Regions from separate parts of the Rhizobium gallicum bv. gallicum R602sp genome, predicted to be linked through region 1. Evidence: predicted binding sites of a transcription regulator. Region 1 holds the regulator's gene; the other holds the start of a gene.
What was found. The regulator PhoB, encoded in region 1, activates phosphate uptake and scavenging genes when phosphate is short. The targets are predictions, from matches to a motif close to TGTCATNNANCTGTCAT.
Positions count from the first base shown of each region.

Region 2: the regulator PhoB is predicted to act here: its motif matches at 1,753-1,769, upstream of RGR602_RS13710 (DUF1045 domain-containing protein).

Region 1 covers NZ_CP006877.1:2,258,995-2,262,403, forward strand. The annotation lists partial or broken gene RGR602_RS35130 (IS110 family transposase) at 432-863, shown strand; gene RGR602_RS11290 (winged helix-turn-helix domain-containing protein) at 880-1,566, opposite strand; gene phoB (phosphate regulon transcriptional regulator PhoB) at 1,584-2,267, opposite strand; gene phoU (phosphate signaling complex protein PhoU) at 2,302-3,015, opposite strand; gene pstB (phosphate ABC transporter ATP-binding protein PstB) at 3,059-3,409, opposite strand, start outside.
Region 2 covers NZ_CP006877.1:2,757,627-2,761,035, reverse strand. The annotation lists gene mnmD (tRNA (5-methylaminomethyl-2-thiouridine)(34)-methyltransferase MnmD) at 1-553, opposite strand, end outside; gene RGR602_RS13715 (NAD(P)/FAD-dependent oxidoreductase) at 552-1,730, shown strand; gene RGR602_RS13710 (DUF1045 domain-containing protein) at 1,843-2,550, shown strand; gene RGR602_RS13705 (AraC family transcriptional regulator) at 2,598-3,409, shown strand, end outside.

The DNA of each region.
Region 1 (3,409 bases):
TGGTGCCGACCATGACCCACCCGGAAACGATAATCAGGGACATTCTTAACAACGCAGTCTTGATCGTCATGGAATACTCCATATCGCTTCAACCAAACTAGCTGTACTTTGGGACGAGCATGGCCTGTCGGGCCGACCCTCATCCCGGCTGGATTATATGTCTGACACCCCTAGGCGAGTATGGGAGCCGAAGGGGATTGGAATCACCTCCAGCGCGACTAAGCACACCCTCATAAAGGCAGTCGCGTGAAATCGACGTGACACACGTATTGCGAGAACAGCTGCATCGCGCGCCTCAATCTGTGCGCACAGCGATGAGGATAGCTAGACCGTATGTTCGTGAGGTTGAGGTGGCCCGCCCCCGCAGTAAGCTGAATTCGGGGGTTGCTCTGATAGGCCGGAGCCTTGCCAATGCTTAGCGAGGGCGAACCATGAAAAGCGTAATTTTCATCGGCTTGGATACGTCGAAGCTGAAGATTTCAGTGGCGGTTGCCGATGGAGAGCGTAACGGCGAGGTGCGGTTTTTCGGTGACATCTCGTCGGAGCCGGCGTCGGTCGCGTCGATGGTCAGTAAGCTTTCCAGGCGTGGAGCCAAGCTTCACTTTTGCTATGAAGCGGGTCCCACGGGCTACGGCCTTTACCGCCAGATTGTCGAACTGAGGCATGACTGCGTGGTGGTCGCGCCGTCCCTGGTGACCAAGCGGCCGGGCGACGGGGTGAAGACCAACCGCCGGGATGCCGTGAGCCTGACCCGTCTGCACCGGGCGGGCGAGCTGACCGCGGTCTGGGTTCCGGATGAAGGCCATGAGGCGATCCGCGAGCTGGTTCGGGCTCGCGAGGCGGCCAACGACGCGTTGAAGTTGTCCAACCTGATCCAGATCAGAAGTCGCCGAGCGCGTAGCCGGCGCCACGCACCGTCCGGATCACCTTATCGGCCTTTCCGAAACTGATGCCTTTCCGAAGACGCCCGATGTGTACGTCGACAGCGCGCTCATCGACACTGGCATCGTTACCCCACAGCGATGCCCTCAATTCCGATCGGGAGTGGACGCGGCCGGGAGATTTCATCAGAAACTCGAGCAGCCTGAACTCGGTGGGGCCGAGCTTGACTTCCTTCTTCTGCCTGTGAACCCGGCGGGCGTTTTTATCGAGCGTCAGATCCCCGACCTTCAGCGTGCTCTCCAGCAGCGCTGGATTGAGCCGCCGCAGGAGGTTCCGCAAGCGGATGAGGAGTTCCAGGTGGGAGACTGCCTTTATGAGGCAGTCGTCGGCTCCGGCGGAGAGGACAGCCAACCTGTCCTGCTCAACGGCCGAGTCCAAAAGCACCACGATCGGAAGGCGGGCGGTCGCTCCAGTCGTCCGGAACTGGCGGCATGTCGAAATTGCAATCGAACCAGGAGCCGGCGCACCGAATATCACCGCATCAGGCAGCCGCGAAGCCACGAGCTCGACCAGCGACGCATGCGGGTGAAGACAGTTCACCAAATATCCTTCTGTCTCCAGAGCATGCTTCAGTGTCGCGAGCAGATCTTCGTCCTGCTCGACAACAAGTATCCGCACCGACATCTTCTCCGGCCTCCCTGCTATGCTTCCATCGAATATCCTGCACCGCGGACGGTGCGGATGACGTCCTGCATGTTGGAGAAGTTAAGCGCCTTGCGCAGGCGACCGACATGAACGTCTACGGTGCGCTCGTCGACATAAATGTCGTGGCCCCAGACACCGTCCAGAAGCTGCGAACGTGAGAAGACGCGGCCGGGCGACGACATCAGGAATTCAAGGAGACGGAATTCGGTCGGGCCGAGACGGACTTCACGGCTCTTGCGGTGAACACGATGCGTTTCGCGGTCGAGTTCGATATCGCCGCATTTCAGCACCGTGGAAAGCACCTCGGGCTTGGCGCGGCGCAGCATCGCCTTGACGCGGGCAACGAGTTCGGGCGTGGAGAAAGGCTTGACCACGTAGTCGTCGGCGCCGGTGGAAAGGCCGCGCACACGCTCGCTTTCCTCGCCGCGCGCCGTTAGCATGATGATCGGCAGACGCTCCGTTTCCGGGCGCATGCGCAGGCGGCGGCAAAGCTCTATGCCTGACACGCCCGGCAGCATCCAATCGAGGATCAGAATATCCGGTGTGCGCTCCTGAAGCCTGATTTCGGCCTCGTCGCCGCGCAGGATGGTGTCGACCTCGAAACCTTCGGCCTCAAGGTTATAGCGAAGAAGCACGCTCAGTGCTTCTTCGTCTTCTACGACTGCAACTCTCGGGATCATTCGGTTCTGTCTCCTGAGGGCCGGTTGGGAATTGTCATTCCGTGACCGCGCCGACGGTGTTGGCAGTATCGTCCTTCGGACGTTCGCCTTCCGGCTGAGTGCCGGTCGCCATGTAATAGATCGTTTCGGCAATGTTGGTGGCATGGTCGCCGATGCGCTCGATGTTCTTGGCGCAGAAGAGAAGATGCGTGCAACTTGTGATGTTGCGCGGATCTTCCATCATGTAGGTCAGCATCTCCCGAAACAGCGAGGTGTACATCGCGTCGATTTCCTCGTCGCGCTCGCGGATCGACTTCGCCTTGTCGGCGGATCTCGAGGCGTAGACGTCGAGGACTTCCTTGAGCTGGACCAGCGCCAGTTCGGAAAGATGCTCAAGACCGCGGGCGAGCTTGCGCGGAACGCCGGTGCTCTGCACCGCGATGACACGCTTGGCGGTGTTCTTGCCGAGATCACCGACGCGCTCGAGATCGGCCGCGATGCGGATCGAGCCCATGATCTCGCGAAGGTCGGAGGCCATCGGCTGGCGGCGGGCGATCGTGACAACCGCCTTGTCGCCGATCTCGCGTTCGGCGTGATCCATGATCACGTCGTCGGAGATGACCTTCTGCGCCAAGCCCGCGTCGCCGTGGACAAGTGCGCGGACGGCGTCCGACACCATCTGCTCGGCAAGCCCGCCCATTTCCGAGATGCGGCGGGACAAGAACTTCAGATCGTCGTCGTAGGCAGAATAGATATGGGTCGATGCCATGGGGAACGTCCTTGATTGTCTCTACGGTTTCCGACGCCAACAATCAGCCGAAGCGGCCCATGATGTAATCCTGGGTGCGCGGGTCGTCCGGGTTGGTGAACATCTTGTCGGTGTCGTTCTCCTCGACGAGATTGCCGAGGTGGAACATGGCGGTGCGCTGCGAAACGCGGGCCGCCTGCTGCATCGAGTGCGTTACGATGACGATGCTGTAGTTCTCGCGAAGCTCGTGGATCAGTTCCTCGACCTTTGCGGTCGCGATCGGATCGAGTGCCGAGCAGGGTTCGTCCATCAGGATGACTTCCGGGCTGACGGCGACGGCGCGGGCGATGCACAGGCGCTGCTGCTGGCCGCCCGACAGACCGGTGCCGGATTCCTGCAGGCGGTCCTTGACCTC
Region 2 (3,409 bases), 500 kb from region 1:
CTTCCGACCACATGTCGGCGTTGCGCGACGGCGCGAAGCCATCGAGATACCAGGCATCGAAGCCGGGTTCGGCAGCCGCAACGCCATCGATTGCCGGGCCGCAGACAACGCTCAAGGTCGTCTGCTCGTCCAATGCCAGCGTCACGGTACCTTTCGGTTGGCCGGGCCACAGCGCCGTCAGCGCCTTCCGCTCGGCATCGATTTCCGGCCAGTGCGAAAGTGCGCGACCGATCTCGTGCGGGCGCATCGGGTAAAGCTCGAAGGAAATGAAGTTCAGATGTTGACCCGTTTGGCGATGCGCTTTCCATTGCCGCCATGTTTCCGCGAAGTTCAGCCCGGTGCCGAACCCCAACTCTCCAATGCGGAAATTTTCCTTGCCGGTCCACCGTTCCGGCAGGCCATTGCCCGCCAGAAAGACGTGGCCGCATTCGAGCCGCCCGTCCGTCTGGCAATAAAAATGGTCGCCAAAGGCCCGCGAATAAGGCATATCGCCGTCGCGCCATTCGAGCGGCTGGCTCGTGCTGCCACTCTGATCGGGATCAATCTCTGTCATGCCTAAAGCCGATAGTGCGGCCATCTCCTCCGGTCAATCGTCCGTCAGCCTGCTGATTGCCGGGGGCGGCATCATGGGGCTGTGGGCGGCGGTTCATGCCGAGCGGTTTGGCATCGACACGCTCCTCGTCGATGCCGGTGAATTGGGGCAGGGCGCGAGCGGCGGGCTGCTCGGGGCGCTGATGCCGCATTTGCCGGACAAATGGAATGCCAAGAAGCAGTTCCAGTTCGATGCGCTGGTTTCCCTCGAAACCGAGATCGCTGCGATCGAAGCTGCCACCGGCCTTTCCACAGGCTACCGCCGCTCCGGGCGCATCATCCCGCTGCCGAAGCCGCATCTACGCAAGATCGCGCTTACCCATTTTGCCGATGCCGAAACACATTGGCATCGGCACGGCCGCAGCTTCCATTGGCATGTCGCAGATGCTCCGCCGGTTACAGGCTGGATCGACCCTGCCGCTGGTGCGAGCGGCTTCGTGCACGACACGCTTGCTGCCCGCGTCGCACCCCGTACGCTGGTCGCCGCTCTTGTCGCCTTTCTGAGGCAGGCAAAGCGTGTGAGCATTATCGAGAATGCTACAGTCGACGGTCTCGAACCGGAACGCGGGATCGCCGACGCCGGTGGGAGAACAATCGCCTTTGGCCGCTGCATCGTCGCGGCAGGTCATCAGTCATTTCCGCTTCTGCAGCGGTTCACGCCCGGATTGGAAAGGCCGCTCGGCCAACCGGTCAAGGGGCAGGCGGCGCTGTTGAAAGCCGAGATCGATCCCGCCCTTCCCACCATCTTCCGCGACGGCCTCTATATCATTGCTCATGAGGGCGGCCATGCTGCGATCGGCAGCACCAGCGAGGACCGTTTTGACAATCCCAATACGACCGATGCTCAACTCGACGCTCTGATCGAAGCGGCGCGCGAGATGGCCCCCGTGCTTGGGAAGGCGCCGGTCGTCGAGCGCTGGGCCGGCCTTCGTCCGAAGGCGATCGACCGCGATCCGATGATCGGTCCGCATCCGATTTATCCGAAGCTCATCGCCTTGACCGGCGGCTTCAAAGTCAGCTTCGGCCTTGCCCACCGTCTTGCCGAAGCTGCCGTACATATGGCCGACGGGCGTTCCGCACCTTTCGCCCTGCCGGAAAGTTTCGCGTTTTCGAGCCATATCATCGCTGCTTCACGTTAAACGTGAATTAGAAGCTGGTGCTTTTCGTTATTCTGTCATGCAAATCGCCTATCTGCTAGCGCATCGACGGCGCCGGAATCGTCTGCGCGCCCTTCCTTGTGGAGGAGATTGTATGCGCTACGCCATTTGCTTCACGCCTACGCCGAGCGATCCGATCAGCCATGTGGCGGCCAATTGGCTCGGTCGCAACGTCTTTTCCGGCGAGATGGTCGAACCTCCAGCCATTGGCGGGATCGGCATCCACGACGTAGCGTTCCATACTGCCGTGCCGCGCCGCTACGGTTTCCATGGTGTGTTGAGGGCGCCGTTTCACCTTGCAGCCGATGTTTCGGAAACGCAACTTTTACGCGATATGATGCGCTTTTCCGGCAGCTTCCAGCCGTTCCGGATTCCAAGGATCGAGGTTGCGCGCCTGCGCAATTTCTTCAGCCTCGTGCCGTCGGTCCCCTGCGAAGACATGCACTATCTCGCTTCTGCGGTCGTGCAGCATTTCGACCGCTTCCGTGCACCGCTTTCCGAAGCCGAGATCGAGCGCATCGATCCGGATGGGCTTTCGGCCGCGCAGTTTGCCAATCTGCATCGCTGGGGCAATCCCTATGTGATGGATGAGTTCCGCTTCCACATGCCTGTGACGGGTCCTGTCAATCTTGTCGATATGCCGCGCATCGAGCAGGCGCTGCGTAGCGTCTTCGAGCCTGTTCTCGCTGAGCCGGTCACCGTCGCCAACATCGCGCTGATGATCGAGGAAGGCGCAGGCGGCCCGTTCCGCGTCCATTCGCTGCATCCGATGGGCAAGGTCAGCGCGCGCAAGATCGCCTGATCACTTTTGTTCAAGAATGGGCGGCCCAAAGATGCTATATCCGGACGATGGACAACATCTCCCAGGAACAGGCAACCGAAGCCATGCCGCTGTCTGGGGCGGAGACGACGCGATTCTGGCGCGACAGCCGTTTTGGCGGCATGGAATGCCTGAGCGCGACCTTCCTGACGCATGAGTTCGCGCCGCATGCCCACGAGACCTTCAGCATCGGCGCTATCGAAAGCGGCAGCCAGATCGCGACGATCCGGGGCGCGCGCGAAAGCTCGGGGCCGGGCGATCTCTATCTGATCAATCCGGGCGAAATCCATGATGGCGTGCCTGTCGAGGGCGGCTATCGCTACCGGATGATCTACCCGGACACGTCACTCTTCCGGGAAATCCTGGAAGATGTCACCGGCCGCACCTTCAGCGGCATGCCGGCCTTCGGCAAGCAGATCCTCCGCGATCCCCGGCTTGCCGAGGCTTTTCATGATGCGCACCGCGCGCTGGAATCGGGGGCCGGTGCGCTGGAGACCAGTCAGGGCATGTTCCTTGTGCTCGAGGCCATGTTTCGGCATCACGGCAGTTCAATCATCGTGCCGATCGACACGCAGGAGCGGTCGGGGGTGCAGCGCGCCCGTGACTACCTGATGGAAAACTACGCCTTTGATGTCGGACTTGAAGAACTCGCCGCCGTGGCGGGCCTCAGCCGTGCGCATCTGATACGCGCCTTCCGCAAGGAATTCCACATCACGCCGCACGCCTTCCTCACTGATATCCGCATTCGCGTTGCCCGGCGCAAGCTGCAGGCTGGCGGACAGCCGGCGGACATTGCGCTCGAATGCGGTTTCGCCGACCAGGCGCATTTCAGCCGGCATTT